DNA from 2 places in the Microtetraspora glauca genome. Region 2 is predicted to be linked to the other one. Evidence: predicted binding sites of a transcription regulator. Region 2 holds the regulator's gene; the other holds the start of a gene.

Region 1 (11,729 bases), on a different contig from region 2:
GGCCGCCTCGACGACGGCCTTGACCGCCTCTCCCATCAGCGGATCCGGCACGCCGAAGACCGCCACGTCGGCGACCTTCGGGTGCAGCGCGAGGACGTTCTCCGCTTCCTGCGGATAGATGTTCACGCCGCCGGAGATGATCATGTACGACCGGCGGTCGGTGAGGTAGAGGAAGCCCTCCTCGTCCAGGTAGCCGATGTCGCCCAGCGTGGTCCAGCCCCTGCCCTGCGGATCCTGCACCGAGCGCGTCTTGCCGGGGTCGCCGTGGTACTCGAACCGCGGGCCGTCGGAGAAGTAGATCGTGCCGTGCCTGCCCGCGGGCAGTTCGTTCCCGTCCTCGTCGCAGACGTGCGCGACCCCCAGCAGCGGCCGCCCGACCGTCCCCTTGTGCGTGAGCCAGTCCTCGGAGCCGGCGTAGAGGAAGCAGTTGCCCTCGGTGCCCGCGTAGTACTCGTGGACGATCGGTCCCCACCACTCGATCATCTGCTCCTTGACCGGGATCGGGCACGGAGCGGCGGCGTGGATCGCGCAGGTCAGCGAGGAGATGTCGTAGCGCCCGCGCACCTCGGGGGGCAGGCGCAGCATCTTGATGAACATGGTCGGCACCCACTGCGCGTGCGTGACGCCGTACTCCTCGATGAGCCGCAGGGCCTGCTCGGGATCGAACCGCTCCATCACGACCACGGTCGCCCCGAGGCGCAGGAAGGACATGCAGTACCGCAGCGGAGCGGCGTGATAGAGCGGCGCGGGCGAGAGGTACACGCTGTCCGGGCCGGGAGCGAACAGGAACTGGATCAGTTGGAGCAGCGGACCGGGAGTGTCGAGCGGCGCCTTGGTCAGGACGGGCTTGACCCCCTTGGGCCGCCCGGTCGTTCCGGAGGAGTACAGCATGTCCGAGCCCTGGCACTCGTCCTCGATCGGGGTGGGGGGCCGGCTCGCGACGGCCTCCTCGTACGAGGTGAATCCGGGGGCCACGCCGTCCATCATGAGCCGGATCTCGACCTTGGGCGTGGCCTCCGTGACAGAGGTCGCCACCTCCGCCAGCCGCGCCGACGAGATGAAGACCCTGGCGTCGCAGTTGTCCACGATGTAGGCGACTTCGTCGCTCCCCAGCCGGGAACTGATCGCGGTGTAGTACAGGCCGGACCGGTGCGCGGCCCAGGCCACCACCAGGAACAGCGGATGGTTCTCCAGCATGAAGGCGATCTGGTCGCCCGGCCGCAGACCCGCCGCGCGGAAGAGATGCGCGAGGCGGTTGGACTGCTCGTCCAGCTCTCGATAGGTGACCACGCGGGTGGTGGCCGGTCCGGACTCGGCGGTTCCGGCGGGTTGTGAGCTCGTACCGGCTTCGGGGCTCACGACGATGACAGCGGGCTTGTCGGGGGTGAGGGCGGCGACGGCTCCCGGGTGCATAGAACCGAACATTAATCTGCACGATCGAGCCTGGGAAGTGTCCGCTCACTTCATCGCGAAACCCGCATAAGGATCGCGCAGGGGCGTGGCCCGGCCGGCGAAATCCTCCCTGATCGCCAGCATCTTCGGCCCCGGCGCGTAGAACCGCCCCTTGGTCTCGCCGTACGGCCGCAGCCAGTCGCGGGACACGAGATCGCGAAGGTCGCGTGCCGCCTGACCCTGGCTGAGGGACTCGTCGGACTGGTACATGCTCCTGCGCAGCCGCCGGGAGACGAAGCCCGGTAAAGGGCCGAGACGCAGCGAGGGTGCAGGTTCTCCGCGTCGGCCCGCTCCTCAAGGAGCATCCAGACCTCCCCGGCCTCCGCCAGCCGCCGCTGGACGCGTTGCGCCTGCATATGGTGGCAGCGCAGGACGAACCGCACCCACGGCAGTGTGTCCCCGTGCGGGCCCCAACGTTGACGGCCGACTTCACCCAGGACGTCGTAGTAGTCGTACGTCGTCCGCTGACACCATGGGCGAATCATTCAGTCAAGCAACCGAATGATTCGCCCATTTATGTCCGAGATATCAGCCGGGATCAGAAGGCGGGGATGACCGCGCCCTTGTACTTCTGCTCGATGAACTGCTTCACCTCGGGACTGGTCAGCAGCTTCGACAGCGTGACGATCCGCGGGTCGCTCTCCTGGCCCTCGGCCACCACCAGGCCGTTCGCGTACGGGTTGCCCTCGGCCTTCTCCAGGACCAGCGCGTCGCTCTCGGGGTTCAGGCTCGCCTCCATGGCGTAGTTGCCGTTGATGACCGCGGCGTCGACGTCCTCAAGCGACCGGGGCAGCTGGGCGGCCTCGAGCGGCTGGAACTTGATCGCCTTGGGGTTGCCGGTGACGTCACGCTCGGTCGCGGCGGTGCCGACGCCGTCCTTCAGCGTGATCACGCCGTTGTCGGCCAGCAGCTTGAGCGCCCGGCCGAGGTTGGTCGCGTCGTTCGGCACCGCGACGGTCGCGCCCTGCCCGAGCGACGCCACGTCCTTGACCTTCTTGGAGTAGAGGCCGAGCGGCTCCAGGTGCACGGAGGTGACGTAGCTCAGCTTGGTGCCCTTGGACGCGTTGAAGTCGTCGAGGTACGGCTTGTGCTGGAAGTAGTTGGCCCCGAGCTGGCCGTCCTGGAGCTGCAGGTTCGGCTGCACGTAGTCGCTGAACTCCACGATCTCCAGCTTCAGCCCGGCGGCGGAGGCCAGGTTGTCCGCGACGTACTTCACGATCTCCGCGTGCGGCACCGGGCTCACGCCGATCTTGAGCGGCTCGCTCGCGGCGGCCGTGCCCGAGGCCGACGCCGTGTCGGCCGAGGACGAGGACGAGGACGAGGACGAGCCGCAGGCCGCCAGGCCGAGCGACAGCCCGACGGCGAGCAGGAGCCCGAACATCTTGCGCATGGTGTGACCACTCCTTGTGTGACGAAATCTGGGTGACGAAACGGGACCGCCCCGTCGAGCCGGGCGGCGGGAAGGGGAAAGGGCGTGAAGTCAGCGGTGGGTGAGCCGACGGCTGACGGCGTCGCCGAGGCTCTGAACCGCCTGCACGAGGACGATCAGCACCACGACCGTGACGATCATGAGAGCGGTCTCGAACCGCTGGTATCCGTAGCGGACCGCGAGGTCGCCCAGGCCGCCTCCACCGATCACACCCGCCATCGCCGAGTACGAGATGAGCGTGACGACGGTGACCGTGAGCGCGGCGATCAGGCCCGGCAGCGCCTCGGGCAGCAGGACCTTGCCCACGATCGTGACCCGGCTCGCGCCCATGGCCTGCGCGGCCTGGACGACGTCCCTGCCGACCTCGCGCAGGGCGGTCTCCACCAGTCGCGCGAAGAACGGCACGGCGCCGATCGTGAGCGGGACCGCCGCCGCGCCGGTGCCGATGGTGGTGCCGGTGATCAACCGGGTCACCGGGATGACGGCGATCATCAGCACGATGAACGGCAGCGAACGGCCGACGTTGACCACCAGGCCGAGGATCCGGCGGGCGACCGGAGCGGGGAACAGCCCGCCCCTGTCGGTGCCGACCAGCGCGACGCCGAGGGGCAGCCCGAACAGGACGGTGAACAGCGTGGACCAGACGACCATCCGCGCGGTCTGCCCCGTGGCCTCCCACAGAAGGGGGCTCATGTCCGACCAGGTCATCGGGAAGCCACCTCCACGAGCAGACCGCGGTCGCGCAGGTAGCCGAGCGCCGCGCCGGACTCCTCACCGGTCAGCCGTACGCGGAGCCGTCCGGCCGAGACGCCCGCGACGTCCTCCAGCGCGCCGCCGAGGATGTTCACGTCCACGTCGAACTTCCGTACGACCTGGGAGACGACCGGTTCGTCGGCGCGGCCGGTGTAGGTGCCGGTGAAGGTGATCGTCACGCTGCCCGGCTCCGCGGGCGGCAGCGGGAACAGCTCCTGGGTGAGCCGGGACCCCGGCCTGGCCAGGAGCTCGGGGATCGGCCCCGCCTCCTCGATCCGGCCGTCGCTCATGATGGCCGCGGAGTCGCAGACCGCCTTGATCACGTCCATCTCGTGCGTGATCAGCAGGATCGTCAGCCCGAGCTCGCGGTTGAGCCGCTTGAGCAGGGCCAGGATCGACTGCGTGGTCCCCGGGTCGAGCGCCGAGGTGGCCTCGTCCGACAGCAGCACCGACGGCTCGCCCGCGAGCGCACGGGCGATGCCGACGCGCTGCTTCTGGCCGCCGGAGAGTTGCGCCGGGTACGCCTTCGCCTTTCCGGTCAGGCCCACCAGTTCCAGCAGCTCTACGACCCGCTTGGCCCGCCGGTCGCGGGGCATGCCCATGATCTCCAGTGGAAAGGCCACGTTCCCGGCGACGGTGCGCGAGGACAGCAGGGCGAAGTGTTGGTGGATCATGCCGATGCCCTGCCGCGCCCGGCGCAGCTCCCCCTCGCCCAGGGCGGTCAGCTCCCGCCCGTCGACGGTGACGGCCCCCGCCGTCGGGCGTTCGAGCAGGTTGACGCAGCGCAGCAGGGTGCTCTTCCCGGCGCCGCTCTGCCCGAGCACACCGAAGATCTCACCCTTGCGGACGTGGAGGTCCACGCCGTCGAGGGCCACGACGGAGCCGTAGACCTTGCGCAGACCGGACACTTTGATCACGAGACTTCCCCAGGAACGATGACGACGCCGGCGACGGTGGACGAGCACGACCGGCGGGTCCCCGGAGGGAACGGCAGGTGGCTGAAACGGCGCAGGACGAGGAAGTTCGTGGGGGAATTCATGAACAGGCCTTCGGAGCGAGAAACGATCAAGGAATTGGGGCTCAGGCCGGGCGACAGCCGCACATCATGACGCCCCGCTCCCGCAGGGCCATGGCTCCGTCGCACATCACGTTCACGGTCATCACCAACAGAGGACCAGGGCGGTGAATTCCAATAATTCCCGACAATCAATGTGGTTTATCTCACATCCACACCCTACCTCCTGTGAGCCGGCCCCGCCTTCTCGCCTCGCTCCCTCGCCTCCCGTCCGCGCACGCGTACGGCTCGCGCCCCCAGGAGCGGAGCGCGAGCCGTACGAGATGGATCGCGGCCGATCAGGCGGCGGCGTTCCGGGCCACCGTCTGGGTCGCCGTGGCGGGCGTGAGCGCGAGGTCGAGCACCTCGCGGACGTCGCCGACCGCGTGGACGGTGAGGTCCGCCAGCACGTCCGCGGGCACGTCGTCCAGGTCGGGCTCGTTGCGCGCCGGGATCAGGACCGTCGTGATCCCGGCCCGATGGGCGGCGAGCAGCTTCTGCTTCACCCCGCCGATCGGCAGCACCCGGCCGGTGAGCGACACCTCACCGGTCATCGCGACGTCGTTCCTGACCGGGCGGCCGGACAGGAGCGAGGCCAGCGCGGTCGTCATCGTGACGCCCGCGGAGGGCCCGTCCTTGGGCACGGCGCCCGCCGGGACGTGGATGTGCACGGACCGGTCCTTGAGCGACCCGACCGGCAGTTCCAGCTCCACCCCGCGCGAGCGCAGGTAGGACAGCGCGATCTGGGCCGACTCCTTCATCACGTCGCCGAGCTGGCCGGTCAGCGTCACGCCGGTCGAGCCGGTCTCGGGGTCGGCGAGCGACGCCTCGACGTACAGGACGTCGCCGCCCGCGCCGGTGACCGCGAGGCCGGTCGCCACGCCGGGCACCGCCGTACGCTGCCGGGACTCGGGGAGGGACGACTCGGGGACGTGCCGCGGCCGGCCGAGGTAGGGCACGAGGCCGTCGCCGGACACCGCGACCGGGAGCTCGGCCTCGCCGAGCGCCACCGTGGCCGTGACCTTGCGCAGGATGCGGGCGATCGACCGTTCGAGCGACCGGACGCCTGCCTCCCGCGTGTACTCGCCCGCGAGCCCGCGCAGCGCGTCGTCGTCGATCGCCACGTCGTCCGGCGTCAGCCCGGCCTTCTCCAGCTGGCGGGGCAGCAGGTGGTCCCGGGCGATCGCCACCTTCTCGTCCTCGGTGTAGCCGTCGAGCGTGACGATCTCCATGCGGTCCAGCAGCGGGCCGGGGACCTGCTCCAGGACGTTGGCCGTCGCGAGGAAGAGCACGTCGCTGAGATCCAGCTCGACTTCGAGGTAGTGGTCGCGGAACGTGTGGTTCTGCGCCGGGTCGAGCACCTCGAGCAGCGCCGCGGTCGGGTCGCCGCGGTAGTCGGAGCCCACCTTGTCGATCTCGTCGAGCAACACGACCGGGTTCATCGACCCGGCCTCGCGGATCGCGCGGACGATCCGGCCGGGCAGCGCGCCGACGTAGGTGCGCCGGTGGCCGCGGATCTCCGCCTCGTCCCGGACACCGCCGAGCGCGACCCGGACGAACTTCCTGCCCATGGCCCGCGCGACCGACTCACCGAGCGAGGTCTTGCCCACTCCGGGCGGTCCGGCCAGCGCGAGCACCGCGCCGCTGCGGCGGCCGCCGACCACGCCGAGGCCCTGGTCGGCCCGGCGCTTGCGCACCGCGAGGTACTCGACGATGCGGTCCTTCACGTCGTCGAGCCCGGTGTGGTCGGCGTCGAGCACCGCCCTCGCGCCCGCGATGTCGTACGCGTCCGTGGTGTGGGTGCTCCACGGGATGTCCAGGACGGTGTCCAGCCAGGTGCGGATCCAGCCGGTCTCCGGCGACTGGTCGGAGGTGCGTTCGAGCTTGGCGACCTCCTTCAGCGCGGCCTCGCGGACCTTCTCCGGCAGATCTGCCGCCTCGATCCTGGCCCGGTAGTCCTCCTCCTCGTCCGCGGGGTCGCCGTTCAGCTCGGCCAGTTCCTTGCGTACGGCGGCGAGTTGCTGGCGCAGCAGGAACTCGCGCTGCTGCTTCTCCATGCCCTCCTGGACGTCCTTGCGGATGGTCTCCGCGACGTCCATCTCGGCGAGGTGGTCGCGCGCCCAGCCGACGAGCCTCTCCAGCCGCTCGACCGGGTCCGGGCTCTCCAGGAGGAGCAGCTTCTGCGGCGTGGTCAGCCAAGGGGCGTATCCCGAGCTGTCGGCGAGCACGGAGGGGTCCTCGATCTGGTTGACCGCGTCGACGACCTGCCAGGCGCCGCGCTTCTGCAGGATCGTGGTGGTGAGCGCCTTGTACTCCTTGGCCAGCTCGTCGGCCAGGGGACCGGCGGCGACCGGCTCCAGCACCGTGGCCTCGACCCAGAGCGCCGCGCCGGGGCCGGTGGTCCCGGTGCCCACGCGCATCCGGCTCACGCCGCGCACGACGGCGGCGGGCTCGCCGCCGGGCAACCGGCCGACCTGTTCGACCACGGCGGTGACGCCGACCGCGCCGTACCGGCCGTCGACGCGCGGCACCAGCAGCACCTTGCTCTCGCCGCTCCCTGCCCGTGCCGCGTCGATGGCCGCGCGGACCTCGGCGTCCGACAGGTCGAGCGGGACCACCATGCCGGGCAGGACGACCTCGTCGTCGAGGGGAAGGACGGGAAGGATCTCTGTCATCTGGTCGCTCCCAAAAGGTTGAGTTGTGCCGACTCAACTAACGAGAGCCTTCCTGTGTTCCCTTGCTTGCGCGAGTTCGCTGTGAGCGATCGTAATTGTGTAATCGGCCCGCTGCCGCCTACAGCGAGAGCACCGCCTTAACGAGTTCCACGTTGCCCGCCGCCAGGCGGCCGTCCGGAAGGGTCAGGCCGTCCTCCAGGCCGATGCGCACCTGATGCCCGTCGGCGAGCGCGGCCCGCAGCACCGGCCAGACGGTCGGCCCGTCGCCGTGGTAGAGCAGCGGGCACTCGACGCCGCCCTCCTTCAGGAGCGCGGCCATGGCGCGGGCGTGCTCGACCGCGGTCTCGGGGTCCTCGTCCATCGGCTCGATGAGGACACGGACGTTGTCCCGCAGGGTCGGGGAGGCGAGCAGGGCGGGCACGTCCTCCACGCTCCACACCGCGCTCTCCAGGATCATGCCGCGCGCGACGACCAACTCCGCCGTCTCCGCCGCCCCCTCCTCGCAGAACGCGACCGACGCGAAGTCCGGCAGCACGTTCCACGCCTTGACGCGGTCGTACCTCTCCGGGTGGCCGCCGGGGCAGGTCCACAGGCCGGTGGTGATGCCCACCACCGCACCGCCGGCGACCCGCCGCACCTCCGCGATGACGGCGTCCACGTCCTCGGGTGCGATGGACTGCTCGCCGCGGGAGTCACGCGGGTGCAGGTGGACCACGTCGGCCCCGGCCTCGATCACCTGCCGGGTCTCGGCGGCGATCTCCTCGGCGGTGACAGGGGTCGCGGCGTGCTCGGAGGTGGCGCGCCCGCCGTTGATGGCGGCTTTGATGAACACGATCAGCCTTTCATGAGGTCGTGCAGGGTGGTGGTGGCGCCGGTCAGCTCTCCGAGTGGTCTGCCCTGCCAGAGTTCCGCCACCAGGGCGGGCTCCTCCTTGTCGTCGGCCAGCGCCTCGTCGAGGACCGCCACGAGCCGGTCGGCCGGGGTGATCAGGAGCCCGTTCGCGTCGCCGAGGACGACGTCGCCCGGACGCACGGTGACGCCGGCGCAGCTCACGGGGATGTTCAGGCCCCCGTCGGGGATGCCGTGCAGCTTGGTCGTGAGCAGCGACGTGCCTCGGGCGTAGACGGGGAGGCCGAGGGCGCGCAGGGCGTCGATGTCGGTGCACGTCCCGTCGACGACCGCGCCGGCGGCACCCCTGGCGGCGAGCGCGTTCACGACCACCTCGCCCAGGGGCGCGTGCCGCAGGCCGCCGCCGCAGTCCACGACGACCACGTCTCCGGGTTCCACGATGCCCGCCGCGTGGTGCAGCATCGTGGAGTCCGTCGGCGTGATCCGTACCGTGACCGCGCGGCCGACCACGCGGCGGTCCCCGGCGAGGCGGCGCAGCTCAGGACCGGTGAAGCCGTCCTCCAGATAGTGGCCGAGCGTGGCGAAGTCCACCGCGCCGGCGCGTTCGAGCAGCGAGGGGTCGATCCGTCCGGGCAGGTCGCGCATGATGAGGGGCACGGAGCTCACACCTTTCCCACGATGATGCGGCGGTTGCGCAGCACGGGCACCGTGGCGCGGGCGTGGTCCAGCCGCTCCTTGGTGATCTCGACGGTCATCAGCGCCTGCCGCTCCTCGCCCAGAGCGCCCCGGACCACGCCCAGCGGGTCCACGACGAGGCTCTGGCCGACGCAGTCCGGACCGCTGCGCGAGGAGGCCAGCACCCAGCAGGTGTTCTCGATCGCCCGGCAGCGCACGAGGGTGCGCCAGTGGTCCTCCTTGAGGGGCCCGCGTACCCAGGCGGCGGAGACCGCGAGCACGTCGGCCCCCATCTCCACGAGTGAGCGGGTGAACTCCGGGAAGCGGACGTCGTAGCAGTTGACCAGCCCGACGTTGAAGTCACCGATGCGCACGACGCAGGGCCCGTCGTCCCCGCGCATCACGTACCGCGACTCCTGGTAGGCGAACGCGTCGTACAGGTGCATCTTGCGGTAGACGCCGAGCACCTGGCCGTCCGCGTCCACGGCCGCGACGCTGTTGTACGGCAGGGCCGCTCCGCTGTCCTCGAAGCCTCCGGCGATCAGCGCGACGCCGAGACCGGCCGCGGTGGTGCGCAGGTGGCCGAGGAACCCGGACCAGTACGCGGCGGCGGCCTCCGGCAGCGACGCCACCGCGTCGGACGGGATCATCGCCTCCTCGGGGAAGATCACGACCTGCGCTCCCGCCTCGGCGGCCTGGCGGGCCATGTCCTCGATTACGGCCTGATTCGCTGCGACATCCCCGCTCGGTTCGAACTGGGCGACGGCGACCTTCACTCTGGTTTCTCCTTGATCGTTCGTGTGCGGCGCTGCCGCGCTATTCGGCCAGGACCCGGGACCGCTGGGGCGACCAGCTGACGACGACCTCGTCACCGACCGCGACGGCGTCACCCTGGGCGCCCGCCACTTCGGCGACGAAGGGCAGCTCGCCGGGAAGCGCGCAGTGGTAGCGGACGCCGCTGCCCAGGTAGACCTCCTGCCGGAGAGTCGCCCGCAGCGACACGGCGCCGCTCTCCACCGGCGTGCCCGCGGCGGTGACACGGACGTTCTCCGGCCGCACGGCGAGGTGGACGCCGGTGCCGTCAGGCAGGTCCGTGCGCGGCACCGGTATCTCGCCGAGCCCGTCCACCGCCAGCGCGGTGCCGCCCCGGGCCAGCCGCCCGGACAGGAAGTTGGACGTGCCGATGAAGTTCGCCACGAAGCGGGTGGCGGGCGACTCGTAGATCGCCCTCGGCGTGTCGACCTGCAGGATCCGCCCCGCCTCCATGACCGCGATCCTGTCGGACATGGTGAGGGCCTCCTCCTGGTCGTGGGTGACGTAGACGAAGGTCACCCCGACCTCCCGCTGGAGCCGCTTCAGCTCCAGCTGCATGTCGGCCCTGAGCTTCTGGTCGAGCGCGCCGAGCGGCTCGTCGAGGAGGATCAGCGAAGGGTGCGACACCAGGGCCCGCGCCAGGGCGACCCGCTGCCGCTGGCCTCCGGAGAGCTGGCTGATCCTGCGCTTCTCGTAGCCTTCCAGCCGGACCAGGGCCAGCGCGTCCCGGACGGCACGCGGCACGGAGTCACGCGCCTTCTTGCGCACCTTCAGCTCGAACGCGACGTTCTCGTAGACATCGAGGTGCGGGAACAACGCGTAGCTCTGGAAGAGCATGTTGAGGTCGCGCTTGTGGGCCGGCAGGCCCGACGCGGGCACTCCGTTCAGCTCGATCTCGCCCTCGGTCGGCGTCTCGAAACCCGTGATCATCCGCATGAGCGTGGTCTTCCCGCAGCCGGAGGGACCGAGGATCGAGAAGAACTCGTTCTGCGCGATCGACAGGTCGACGCGGGAGACCGCGTATCCCTCGCCGAAGGACTTGGCCACACCGGTCAGCCGTACGGCCGGCGCCGTCGCCCGTGCCATCAGGACGCCCTGACCTTCGTCCAGCCCTGCTGGAAGTGGCGGATCGCCGGACCCGGGTCGAGCAGGAAGTCCGCCTTCGCGATGCTCTCGTCGGGCGCGTACACCGCCGCGTTCTTCAGCGCGTCGGTGTTCTTGATGTGCTCGCGGGCCTTCTCATTGGCGCTGGCCGACGCGCCGTCGTCGGTGGCCTTCGCCGCGACCTCCGGGCGGAGCAGGTAGTTGATGAACGCGTACGCGGCGTCGACGTTCTTGGCGCCCTTGGCGATGGCCAGGCCGTCGGTCCAGATCGAGCCGCCCTCCTCGGGGAGGACGTAGTGCACGTTGGAGTCGGACTGCACGGCCTTGGCCATGGAGGTGCCGCTCCACGCCTGTGTGGCGCACGCCTGGCCCGTCGACAGGAGCTGGGCGTAGTTCGTCGAGTTGTACCCGGCGAGGACGGGCTTTTGCGCGAGCAGGGCGTCCGTCGCCCTGGCGATCTGCGCCTCGTCCGTGGTGGTGGCCCGCGATCCGGTGACCTGGAGCGCGGCGATGTAGCTGGCCAGCATGTTGTCGAGCATGTAGACCTTGCCCTTGTACTTCTGGTCGAAGAGGATCTTCCAGCTCGTCACGGGCTCCTTGACGCACGCGTCGGTGTAGGCGAGACCGGTCGTGCCCCAGATCCACGGCACGCTGTACTTGAGGCCGGGATCGTAGCTCGGGTTCCGGAACTTCTCGGCGAGGTTGTCCAGGCCCTGGATCCGCGAGTGGTCGAGCGGCTCGATGAGCTGCTGCCCGATCAACTGCTGGACGGAGTACTGGCTGGGCTCGACGACGTCGTATCCGGACGCGCCGGTGCTCAGCTTGGCGGTCATCGTCTCGTTGCTGTCGAAGGTGTCGAGGGTGACCTTGATGCCGGTCTCCTGCTCGAAGCCCTTCACGACGGAGTCGGGGATCTCCCCCGCCC
Region 2 (11,729 bases):
CTTGAGGGCGGTGAGCCCACGGTCATCGCCAACGCCCAGGGCTCGCGGACCACCCCGTCCGTGGTCGCCTTCGCGAAGAACGGCGAGGTGCTGGTCGGCGAGGTCGCCAAGCGGCAGGCCGTGACCAACGTCGACCGGACGATCCGCTCGGTCAAGCGAGAGATGGGCAGCACCTGGTCCGTCGAGATCGACGGCAAGAAGTTCACTCCCCAGCAGATCAGCGCCTTCGTCCTGCAGAAGCTCAAGCAGGACGCCGAGGCCTACCTCGGTGAGAAGATCACCGACGCGGTGATCACCGTCCCGGCCTACTTCAACGACGCCCAGCGGCAGGCGACCAAGGAGGCCGGCACCATCGCCGGTCTCAACGTGCTGCGCATCATCAACGAGCCGACCTCGGCCGCGCTGGCCTACGGCCTCGACAAGGAGAAGGACCAGACCATCCTGGTCTTCGACCTCGGCGGCGGCACCTTCGACGTGTCCCTGCTCGACGTCGGGCAGGAGGACGGCCACGGCTTCGTCGAGGTCCGCGCCACCAGCGGTGACAACCACCTCGGCGGTGACGACTGGGACCAGCGCGTCGTCGACGAGCTGGTGACCCGCTTCAAGAACGCGCACGGCGTCGACCTGGCCAAGGACAAGATGGCCCTCCAGCGCCTCCGCGAGGCGGCGGAGAAGGCCAAGATCGAGCTCTCCAGCCAGACCGAGACCTCCATCAACCTGCCCTACATCACCGCCTCCGCCGAGGGCCCGCTGCACCTTGAGGAGAAGCTGACCCGCGCCGAGTTCCAGCGGATCACCTCCGACCTGCTCGAGCGCTGCAAGGGCCCGTTCCACCAGGTCATCAAGGACGCCGGGATCAAGGTCTCCGACATCGCCCACGTGGTGCTCGTCGGCGGCTCGACCCGCATGCCGGCCGTGAGCGACCTGGTCAAGGAGCTGACCGGCGGCCAGGAGCCCAACAAGGGCGTCAACCCGGACGAGGTCGTCGCGATCGGCGCCGCGCTCCAGGCGGGCGTGCTCAAGGGCGAGGTCAAGGATGTCCTGCTCCTCGACGTGACCCCGCTGAGCCTGGGCATCGAGACCAAGGGCGGCATCTTCACCAAGATCATCGAGCGGAACACTACGATCCCGACCAAGCGGTCGGAGGTGTTCACCACCGCCGAGGACAACCAGCCGTCGGTGCAGATCCAGGTCTACCAGGGCGAGCGTGAGATCGCCGCCTACAACAAGAAGCTGGCCACCTTCGAGCTGACCGGCATCGCCCCGGCCCCGCGCAACATCCCGCAGATCGAGGTCACCTTCGACATCGACGCGAACGGCATCGTCAACGTCAGCGCCAAGGACCTCGGCACCGGAAAGGAGCAGTCGATGACGATCACCGGCGGCTCCGCGCTGGCCAAGGACGACATCGAGCGCATGATGCGCGAGGCCGACTCCTACGCCGAGGACGACAAGAAGCGCCGTGAGGAGGCCGAGATCCGCAACAACGCTGACGCCCTGGCCTACCAGACCGAGAAGTTCCTGCACGACAACGACGACAAGGTCCCGGCCGACGTCAAGACCGAGGTCAACGACGCGCTCGCCGAGCTGAAGAAGACCCTCGAGGGCACCGATTCGGCCGCGATCCGCGCCGCCGCCGAGAAGCTCGCGACCGTCAGCCAGAAGATGGGTTCGGCGATCTACGCCCAGTCGCAGGGCGCCGCGGCCGGTGCCGAGGGCGCCGCGCCGACCGGCGACGGCCAGGCGAAGTCCGAGGAGGACGTCGTCGAAGCCGAGATCGTCGACGACGAGCCGAAGCGGGAGGGCGGCAACAAGTGACCGCGCGCGAGAACGGTTCCGAGCAGGAGCCGGTGATCCGCGACAACCGCAAGATCGACCCGGAGACCGGGACGGCCCGCACCGGAATGCCGGGCGCGGCCGCCTCGGACGGGGCGGCCCAGGCCGCCGCGGACGCCTCTGCGGACACCGTGGCCGACACGGCCGAGGCGGCCGCGGAGGCGGTGACCGGCACGGGTGCGGACCTGCTCGCGGAGCGCACCGCCGACCTGCAGCGGCTCCACGCCGAGTACGCCAACTACCGCAAGCGAGTGGACCGGGACCGGTCCGTCGTCAAGGACCAGGCGGTGTCCGGTGTCCTCACCGAGCTGCTGCCGGTGCTCGACGACATCGGCCGGGCCCGTGACCACGGCGAGCTCACCGGCGGATTCGCCAAGGTGAGCGAGTCGCTGGAGGCGATCCTCGGAAAGCTCGGCCTGGTGAAGTACGGCGCGAAGGGCGACCCGTTCGACCCGAACGTGCACGAGGCGCTCCTGCACAGCTACTCCGCCGACGTCTCCGAGCCGACCTGCGTCGAGATCCTGCAGCCGGGTTACCGGATGGGCGACCAGATCCTGCGCCCGGCCCGCGTGGCCGTCGCGGAGCCCGACGAGTCCGTGGCGGCCGAGCCGTCGGGCTCCGCCGAGTCCGGCGAGTCCGACGAATACTGAAACCCCGGGAGTCTCTCCTGATCCGGCAGGATCGGGAGAGACCACCCAGAGAACACCCCCTTGCGCGGAGGAAATCGACAGATGAGCACCAAGGACTACCTGGAGAAGGACTATTACGCCGTCCTTGGTGTGCCCAAGTCCGCCACCGCCGCTGAGATCAAGACGGCGTACCGGAAGCTGGCCAGGCAGTACCACCCGGACGCCAACAAGGGCAACACCGAAACCGAGGAGAAGTTCAAGGAGGTCTCCGAGGCCTACGACGTGCTCTCCGACACCAAGCGCCGCAAGGAGTACGACGAGGCCCGCACCCTCTTCGGGTCGGGGCTCGGCGGCTACGCCGGAACGGGCGCGCCCCGCGGAGGCGGCTTCAACTTCGACTTCGGCGACCTGTTCTCCGGCAGCGGCACAAGCCATCAGGGCGGGGCGGGCGAACGCATAGGAGATCTGTTCGGCGGCCTGTTCAACCGTGGCGGGCGGACCACGACGACCGGTGCCACCCGGCCGCGCCGTGGCCAGGACATCGAGTCCGAGGTCTCGATGTCGTTCGGTGAGGCCGTGGACGGCACCACGGTCTCTCTTCGGCTGACCAGTTCCTCCGCCTGCGCGGCGTGCAGCGGCACGGGCGCCAAGGCCGGCACCACGCCGCGGGTCTGCCCGACCTGCGAGGGCACCGGCGCCGCCAGCCGCAACCTGGGCAACTTCGCCTTCTCCGAGCCGTGCCGCGACTGCCGTGGCCGGGGACTCCTGGTGGACGATCCCTGCCCGGTGTGCGAGGGCAGCGGCCGGGGCAAGAGCACCCGCACGATCCAGGCCCGCATCCCGGCGGGAGTCGGCGACGGCCAGCGCATCCGGCTCAAGGCCAAAGGCGCGCCCGGCGAGAACGGCGGTCCCGCGGGTGACCTCTACGTCCAGGTCCACGTCAAGCCGCACCCGGTGTTCGGCCGCACGGGCGAGAACCTCACGGTCACCGTGCCTGTCACGTTCCCGGAGGCGGCCCTCGGCGCCGAGATCAAGGTGCCCACTCTGAAGGGCATGCCGGTCACCCTGCGCATTCCCGAAGGCACGCCCAACGGGCGCACGTTCCGCGTGCGCGGCCGGGGCGCCCCCCGAAAGGACGGCACGAAGGGCGACCTGCTCGTCACCGTGCAGGTGACAGTGCCGCCGCACCTCGATGACAAGGCGCGGGCCGCTCTTGAGGAGTTCCGCGACGCCAGCGAGGGCACCGACCTGAGAGAAGAGCTGATCAAGCAGGCCAGAAGCGAGTGAGCCCATGGACGCCAACTTCTTCGATCTGTCCGACGACACACCGGTCTATGTCATCTCGGTGGCCGCCCAGCTCTCCGGCCTGCACCCGCAGACGCTCCGGCAGTACGACCGGCTCGGCCTGGTCAGCCCGGGGCGCACGGCCGGGCGCGGACGGCTCTACTCGACCAGGGACATCGTGCTGCTGCGCGAGGTGCAACGCCTCTCCCAGGAGGACGGCATCAACCTCGCGGGCATCAAGCGCATCCTCGAACTCGAAACGGAGAACCTGCGCCTGCGCGACGAGGTCGTACGACTCCGCGGCGAGCTGACCATGATCCGCGCGCTGATCAGATACGAACTTCCACCAGCCTGATCCGGGAATTCACGGGCCCGCGCATCGCGCGGCGGTGAACCCGCCGGGTGGTTCGGGGAGCGCAGCTCTTCCCAACCGCCCGGCGCGGACGGCAGCCGCCGCGTCGGTGCCGCGCGCCCGCTGAGCGAAGCGAGGCCACGAACCACCATGGACTACAAGCTGACGCAGAAGAGCCAGGAGGCCCTGTCCGGGGCGGTCCGGCGGGCGGCCGCGGAGGGCAACCCCGAGGTGGCCCCCGCTCACCTCCTCACCACCCTGCTCGCCCAGACGGGCGGCACCGCCGTCCCCCTCCTCGAAGCAGTGGGCGCCGACTGGAAGCAGCTCAGGACCAAGGCCGAAGAGCTGCTCGCCGGACTGCCCAAGGCGCACGGCGCGACAGTGAGCGCCCCGTCGAGCTCCCGGCAACTCCTCACCGTTGTGAACACCGCCGCCCAGCGGGCCAAGCAACTGGAGGACGAGTACGTCTCGACCGAGCACCTGCTGGTGAGCCTCGCGACCGACGGCGGCCAGACGGCCGAACTGCTCAAGGCGCAGGGCGCCACGGCGGGCGCGCTGCTGGACGCGTTCGAGAAGGTCCGCGGGCACGCCAGGGTCACCAGCGAGACCCCTGAGGACACCTATCGCGCTCTGGACAAGTACGGCGTCGACCTGACCGAGCGGGCCAGGTCCGGCAAGCTCGACCCCGTCATCGGCCGGGACACGGAGATCCGCCGGGTCATCCAGGTGCTCTCCCGCCGCACGAAGAACAACCCCGTGCTGATCGGCGAGCCCGGCGTCGGCAAGACCGCGGTGGTCGAGGGTCTGGCCCAGCGGATGATCGCGGGCGACGTTCCGGAGAGCCTCAGGAACAAGCGGCTCGTCGGGCTGGACCTCGGCGCGATGGTCGCGGGCGCCAAGTACCGCGGCGAGTTCGAGGAGCGCCTCAAGGCCGTGCTCAACGAGATCAAGGAGAGCAACGGCCAGATCGTCACCTTCATCGACGAGTTGCACACCATGGTCGGCGCGGGCGCGGCCGAGGGCGCGATGGACGCCGGCAACATGCTCAAGCCGATGCTGGCCCGCGGCGAGCTGCGCATGATCGGCGCGACCACCCTCGACGAATACCGCGAGCGCATCGAGAAGGACCCCGCGCTCGAGCGTCGCTTCCAGCAGGTCTACGTGGGCGAGCCGACCGTCGAGGACACCATCGCGATCCTGCGTGGGCTGAAGGGCCGCTACGAGGCCCACCACCAGGTGCAGATCTCCGACAGCGCGCTGGTGGCCGCCGCGACGCTCTCCGACCGCTACATCACCGCCAGATTCCTGCCGGACAAGGCCATCGACCTGGTCGACGAGTCCATGTCCCGGCTCCGCATGGAGATCGACTCCCGGCCGGTCGAGATCGACGAGCTGCAGCGCATCGTGGACCGGCTCAAGATGGAGGAGCTCGCCCTCGTCAAGGAGACCGACGAGGGCAGCCGCCAGCGGCTGGAGAAGCTCCGCGAGGAGCTGGCGAACCGCCAGGAGGACCTCAACGGCCTCGTGGGCCGCTGGGAGCGCGAGAAGGCCGGGCTCAACAAGGTCGGCGAGCTGAAGAAGCAGCTCGACGAGGCGCGCGGCGCCGCCGAGCGGGCCCAGCGCGACGGCAAGTTCGAAGAGGCGTCCCGGCTGATGTACGGCGATGTCCCCCGGTTGGAGAAGGAGCTCGCGGAGGCGACCAGGGCCGCGGAGGCCGAAGAGGCCGAGTCGGAGCCGATGGTGAAGGAGGAGGTCGGCCCCGACGACATCGCCGACGTCATCTCCTCCTGGACCGGCATCCCCGCCGGCCGGCTCCTCGAGGGCGAGACCACCAAGCTGCTGCGCATGGAGGAGGAGTTGGGCCGCCGCCTGATCGGCCAGCGCGCTGCCGTGCAGGCCGTCTCCGACGCCGTACGGCGGGCCAGGGCGGGCATCGCCGACCCGGACCGCCCGACAGGGTCCTTCCTCTTCCTCGGCCCGACCGGCGTCGGCAAGACCGAGCTGGCCAAGGCGCTGGCGGAGTTCCTCTTCGACGACGAGCGGGCGATGACCCGCATCGACATGAGCGAGTACGGCGAGAAGCACAGCGTGGCGCGGCTGGTCGGCGCGCCTCCGGGATACGTCGGCTACGAGGAGGGCGGCCAGCTCACCGAGGCCGTGCGCCGTCGGCCGTACACCGTGGTGCTGCTCGACGAGGTCGAGAAGGCTCACCCGGAGGTCTTCGACGTGCTGCTCCAGGTGCTGGACGACGGACGGCTCACCGACGGCCAGGGCCGTACGGTCGATTTCCGCAACACGATCCTGATCCTGACGTCCAACATCGGCTCGCAGTTCCTGGTCGATCCCAAGATCGAGAACGGCGCCAAGCGGGACGCCGTCATGACGGCCGTCAGGAACGCCTTCAAACCGGAGTTCCTCAACCGGCTCGACGACGTCATCGTGTTCGACGCGCTCGGCACCGAGGAGCTCTCGCAGATCGTCGACCTCCAGGTGTCGCGGCTCGGGGCGCGGCTCGCCGACCGGCGGCTCACGCTGACCGTCACGCCCGGTGCGCGCGAGTGGCTGGCACTGACCGGTTACGACCCCGTGTACGGCGCCCGCCCGCTCCGGCGGTTGATCCAGTCGGCGATCGGCGACACGCTCGCGAAGGCGCTGCTGTCCGGAGAGATCCACGACGGCGACGACGTGGCCGTGGACCTGGACGAGGCCGGGGACACCCTTACCGTGCGGACCTCTCGGTAAGGACTTCCCCACCATTACGGCAAGCGCGCCCCTTGGGAATCCCCCGCCGGTACGTTCTGTATTCGTCAGAACACGGTAAGCAATCAGGGGGACTTCGATGTCAGGGACATCACGAAGCATCCGTGGGCGGCATGCCGCGCTGGCCGCCATGACCGCCGGGGTGAGCTGGTTCGCCAGCGGCCAGGCCGTCGCGGCGGCGGGACCGTGCGCGGGTACGACGACCATCGCGGCCTGCGACGCCACGGGCGCGAACGGCCCGGTCAGGGCCGCTCGCGCCATCGCGATCGACCGGGTGGCCGACGCGGCGGGCCTGCCCGGTCTCTCCTCCGCGACCGGCGTGCTGAGCATCGCCGACGCCGGGGGCGCGGCCGCGGGCCAGGGCTATTCCGGACTGCCAGGCACCCCGTCGGTGGCTGACGCTTCGTCTGGAGTGTCCGGTCTGTCGCGCACCCTCACCGTTCCTGTGCGGATTCCGGAGCTGCCGGACGTCCCGGCGCTGCCCGCCGTTCCGGCCCAGCCCGAGGCTCCCGCGCGACAGCCGGTCGCGCCACGGGTCCCGGACGCGCAGGCGGCACCGGCCAAGCAGGCGAAGGTGGAGCGCATCACACCTCGCAAGAAGGTACGGGTCGTGCCGAAGGCTCCGGAGACGCGCCGCGGCAAGAAGGCCGGGTCGGTGGCGGAGATCACCAGGAAGCTGATCGGCACCACGGTCCTGCCGTAGCGGGACCGTACGCGCCTGCCCCCGGGAGTTGACGAGGGCGGGGACGACGAAACGAGAAGGGGCCGCGGTCGCGGCCCCTTCGTCATGTCCGGGCCCGGCCCGCATGCCGGGGCGAAGACCGGCCGCCCGGTGGCAGGGGCGAAGACCGGCCGCCCGGTGGCAGGGGCGAAGACCGGCCGCCCGGCCCCCTGGGAGAAGTCCGGCCGCCCGGGTCAGCGTGCGATGTCGAGCGAGGCGTCCAGGTCGTCCTCCGGCAACCCGAGATCGACCCTGATCCGATATCGGGTGCGGAGCAGTGCCTCCCGCATCGTGGTGCCCTGCGCGCAGGCCGCCGCCCCTTCCGTGGCCCATTCGTGGGCGCCCTCCAGGTCCCCGTACGCGACGAGGGTCTCGGCGACGGTGAGCGCGGTGGCGGGGTTCCAGACGCCGCCCCGGATCGCCGCGATGACCTCTCTCGCCTCGTCAGGCCGGTCGAGCTCGAAGAGCGTGTCGGCGATACCTGAACGCGGATCGACGAGCACGTCGCCCCCGTCGCGCGCGGCCTCGTGGAAACGGTCCAGAGCGGCCGCGGGCTGGCCCGCCTGCCGCCACTCCTCGGCCGCCATGACGAGGATCGCCGCCCGGGAGACCTCTCCGGACTCGTAGAGCCGGGCCAGCGAGTCAAGCTGGCGCGCGAGAGCACCGTGGTCGTCGAGCAGCAGTGCTTGTTCGAGCAGTCGATCCAGCTGCTCATGTGTCACATGTGCCACAGGTGGAGGCTATCGAGGCCGGCCGTGCTTTGCCCGGACAACTGACAGCATTCCTCATAACACGATTTGCGCGCGATCAACTACTAAGCGTGTTTCGAGGCGGATAACCGGGCATATTGCTCTCGCGCACAGAGATCAGAGGGCGGTGATGCGGGTGTTCAGGCAGGTGACCGTGACCCTCTCTTCAGTGATCGCGCTCTCCGCCGTGATCCCCGGTCTCGCCGGCTTCGCCACCGCCAGATCCGAGGCCCTGGAGCGGGCCAACGCGGAGCTGACGCGGCTCCAGACGGAGGTGTACTCCAGCGGCGCCTCCATTCGGCCGGTCTCCGCGTCCTGCCTGATCGCCCGGCCGCTGAAGAAGCGCGCGACATCCGTACAGGTGAAGTACCGCCTGATGCCGCTCTCGGACCAGATGACCGATGAGCGCGAGGAGCTCCGCCGGCACGAGGTCAACTAGCGCGCAGTTGCCGGGAGAGATATCCGCGGACGAGCTGCTTGGCCTCGGCCACGATGTCGGGAGCGCCGTGGGGGTCGTGCCGGAAGGCCAGCTTCAGCACCGCGTCGCCCGCCTCGACCGCGACCAGGACGATTCGGTCCAGCTCCTCGCTGTCGGCCAGGCCGAATTCCTGGAGCAGCAGCGCCCGGAGCCGCCCGGCGATCACGGTGTTGTTCTCGGAGACCGAGTCGAGGAGGTTGAGGTCGACGACGTCGCCGAAGTGGAGCGATCGGAACCCTGGAACGGTCCGATGCATCTCGACGTACTCCTCGATGATCGCGTCGACAGCGTCCCACCAGCCGGCGTAGTCCTCGGTCATGAACCGGCGGCCCACGCGGGTGACGAAGAGCTCGACGTGGCGCCGGGTCAGCGCCTGGCTGATGGCGCGCTTGTCCGGGAAGAACTGGTAGACGGAGCCGATCGCGACACCGGCGCGCTCGGCGATGCGGGTCGTGGTGAGCGCCTCGTAGCCGATCTCGTCCAGCAGCTCGGCGCACGCGTCGAGCATCCGTTCGACCCGGCGGGCGCTGCGGCGCTGGGTCGGCTGGCGGCGGAGCGGATCCGGCGAGGGCTCGTCGACGTCCTCATCAAGCTGGGTGGACATCCCTCCATATTGCCCGTTCGGCGCCCTCCGGTCAGTCCCTCCCGGGCACTCCGCCGATTTGCCCGGGTCTCACCGGTCCCGGATCGCCGAGTGCGCGTCGCCGCACGGACCGCCGCACGGACCGCCGCACTGGTCACCGCACGGTTCGCCGTACGGTCAACCGCACGGATCAGCGCTCCCCGCTCACGGCTCCCGGGATCATTGCGCGGCGGACGGCTTGGCGGACAGGCCGGTGCACTGGCGCAGCGACGTGTACTCCGACAGAGCCTGCGTCCCGGCCGACCCGATCAGCGGAATGGGCACGCCGCCGTTGATGCGGGCGGGGGTCCATCGGTCCTTGAGCACCTTTCGGCCGTTGATCGTGAGCGTCAACACGCCCGTCTTGCCGGTCTCCGGGCCCCAGTTGTAGAAGACGAAGTTGCCCAGGCCGTAGTGCACGTAGCTCCGGCCCGAGTAGCCGCCGCCGAGCAGGATGTGCGCGTGGCTGCCCACGATCACGTCCGCCCCCGCCTGGGACAGCTTGGCGGCGAGGTCGCGCTGGACGTCGGTGGGGCACTTGACCAGTTCGGCACCCCAGTGCAGGAACACGATCACCGTGTCGGAGTTCTTGCGCGCCTGCCGTACCGCCTGGAGGAGGCGCGGCTCGTTCTTGGCGGAGGCGAGGCCGGCCTTGTCGTCCGTGGCGGTCCAGGACTGGATGAACTCGGAGTCGAGCACCTGCGTCGCGCCGATGACCGCCACCCGGTTGCCCTTGACGGTGGTCCGGAACGGCCGGTACGCCTCGGCGGCGTTCTTCCCGACGCCGATGACGGGGAACTTGCTGCGCTTGATCGCGGCGAGCGAGTCCTGAAGGCCGCTCTCCATGTAGTCCATGCCGTGGTTGTTCGCCATGGTCACCGCGTCCACCCCGGCGGCCTTGAGCGCGGTGAAGGCGGTGGCGGGCGCGCGGAAGGTGAACTGCTTGCCCGGCGCCGGTGTGCCACCGGTGGTGATCGCGGTCTCCAGGTTGAGGAGCGTGAGGTCGGACCGGCGCAGCACGTTCGCGATCGGGCCGAGCGCGGTGCGCGGGTTGTTGTTCAGCCGGGTCCGCAGCACCCCCTCGAAGTGCACGTCACCGGCGAAGGAGATCGTGTACGGCTCCGGGCTCGGTTTCGGCTCAGCCGTCGCCGAAGGAACGGCCGCGGAGGCGGCCTTCCCCGAGCTTTCCGGGATCGGCTCACCTTCGGCGGCCGTGCAGGCGGCGGCGAGGAGGGCAAGGGTGACCAGAGCTGCGAAACGAGACTTCACGGCATCCGAGCATGCCATCTCTTTGCCAAATCCGGGGAACGCTCATCCGTCGCCCCACCAAACTGGCAATGCTCATTAAGTCGAACGGTTCAAGTTTTTTGGCCGCGGTGTCAGGCATGGAAGACGCCGGCCGACTTGCGTGAGGCGGGACCGCGGGTGACCGCGGCACGCCCGGCGATCAGGACGACCACGTCCGGCCCCGCGCTGTGGGACAACGCGCTCTCGGAGACCGACGGCGAGCACCTGGTGAGCGACATCGTCGGCCACGCCCCGGCCCCGGGGTCACCTCCGACTTGAAGGAGCGGGTCGTGGACCACTGGACCGACATCCACAAGGCCCTCGCCCAGGGCTTCCGCATCGCCCGACCCGACACGCGTGCGGCCCCCGGCGTCCGACGCCGGGGGCCGCACGCGCGAGCTCAGAGGTCGAACTCACCGTCCTTGACGCCGCCGATGAAGGCGTCCCACTCGCCGGGCGTGAAGACGAGGACAGGACCATCCTGGTCCTTACTGTCACGGACCCCGACGTGCCCCTCGGGGAGCGTCGCCACTTCGACGCAGTTTCCGTTGCCGGCACTGCGGAGGCTCTTTCGCCATGCCGCACCGGAGAGATCGATCGAGTACATTTATGGTCTTTCTCCTCAGGAGACGTCCTGAGGCGATGTAGGGAAGCGCTTACTTCCAGCGTTCGATTGTTTTGCGGATCTGATCTCGACTGGCGTCGACATCGAGGGCCTCGGCCTGCAGGCGGTCGAAGGCGATCTCGTAGCCGTACACGGTCTCCTCCTCTTCCACGAAGCGTGCACCGAAAAGGGACTCCAGGTACACCACGTCGTGGAACTCGGGAAACTTCAGATGAAGAAAAGACCCGGTGTTGACCGGATGGTCGGCATCAAGCGGCAGCACTTGAATCCGGATGTTGGGCAACTCCGACAGGCTCAGCAGGCGATCCAGTTGCGCCCGCATGACCGTGGCGTCCCCGAAACCGCGCAGGAGCACGGACTCGTCCAGAACCACCATCAGGTTCAGT

What was found. The regulator HspR, encoded in region 2, represses chaperone genes until heat shock. The targets are predictions, from matches to a motif close to ANTTGAGTCNNNNNGACTCAANT.
Region 1: lon (endopeptidase La) is a predicted target of HspR. The motif match lies at 7,380-7,402, and genes of this name have one in related genera.

Annotation. Positions count from the first base shown of each region.
Region 1 covers NZ_JBFALK010000030.1:58,858-70,586, forward strand. The annotation lists gene AB0I59_RS37965 (acyl-CoA synthetase) at 1-1,413, opposite strand, end outside; gene AB0I59_RS37970 (hypothetical protein) at 1,459-1,662, opposite strand; gene AB0I59_RS37975 (MetQ/NlpA family ABC transporter substrate-binding protein) at 1,991-2,842, opposite strand; gene AB0I59_RS37980 (methionine ABC transporter permease) at 2,933-3,589, opposite strand; gene AB0I59_RS37985 (methionine ABC transporter ATP-binding protein) at 3,586-4,551, opposite strand; gene AB0I59_RS37990 (hypothetical protein) at 4,548-4,673, opposite strand; gene lon (endopeptidase La) at 4,988-7,363, opposite strand; gene AB0I59_RS38000 (3-keto-5-aminohexanoate cleavage protein) at 7,482-8,195, opposite strand; gene AB0I59_RS38005 (RraA family protein) at 8,198-8,869, opposite strand; gene AB0I59_RS38010 (carbon-nitrogen hydrolase family protein) at 8,875-9,663, opposite strand; gene AB0I59_RS38015 (ABC transporter ATP-binding protein) at 9,704-10,786, opposite strand; gene AB0I59_RS38020 (ABC transporter substrate-binding protein) at 10,786-11,729, opposite strand, start outside.
Region 2 covers NZ_JBFALK010000014.1:195,803-207,531, reverse strand. The annotation lists gene dnaK (molecular chaperone DnaK) at 1-1,818, shown strand, start outside; gene grpE (nucleotide exchange factor GrpE) at 1,815-2,486, shown strand; gene dnaJ (molecular chaperone DnaJ) at 2,568-3,752, shown strand; gene AB0I59_RS25340 (heat shock protein transcriptional repressor HspR) at 3,757-4,104, shown strand; gene clpB (ATP-dependent chaperone ClpB) at 4,252-6,843, shown strand; gene AB0I59_RS25330 (hypothetical protein) at 6,941-7,564, shown strand; gene AB0I59_RS25325 (tetratricopeptide repeat protein) at 7,777-8,313, opposite strand; gene AB0I59_RS25320 (hypothetical protein) at 8,486-8,770, shown strand; gene AB0I59_RS25315 (TetR/AcrR family transcriptional regulator) at 8,763-9,413, opposite strand; gene AB0I59_RS25310 (CapA family protein) at 9,612-10,718, opposite strand; gene AB0I59_RS25305 (hypothetical protein) at 10,857-10,997, shown strand; gene AB0I59_RS25300 (DUF397 domain-containing protein) at 11,119-11,325, opposite strand; gene AB0I59_RS25295 (helix-turn-helix domain-containing protein) at 11,375-11,729, opposite strand, start outside.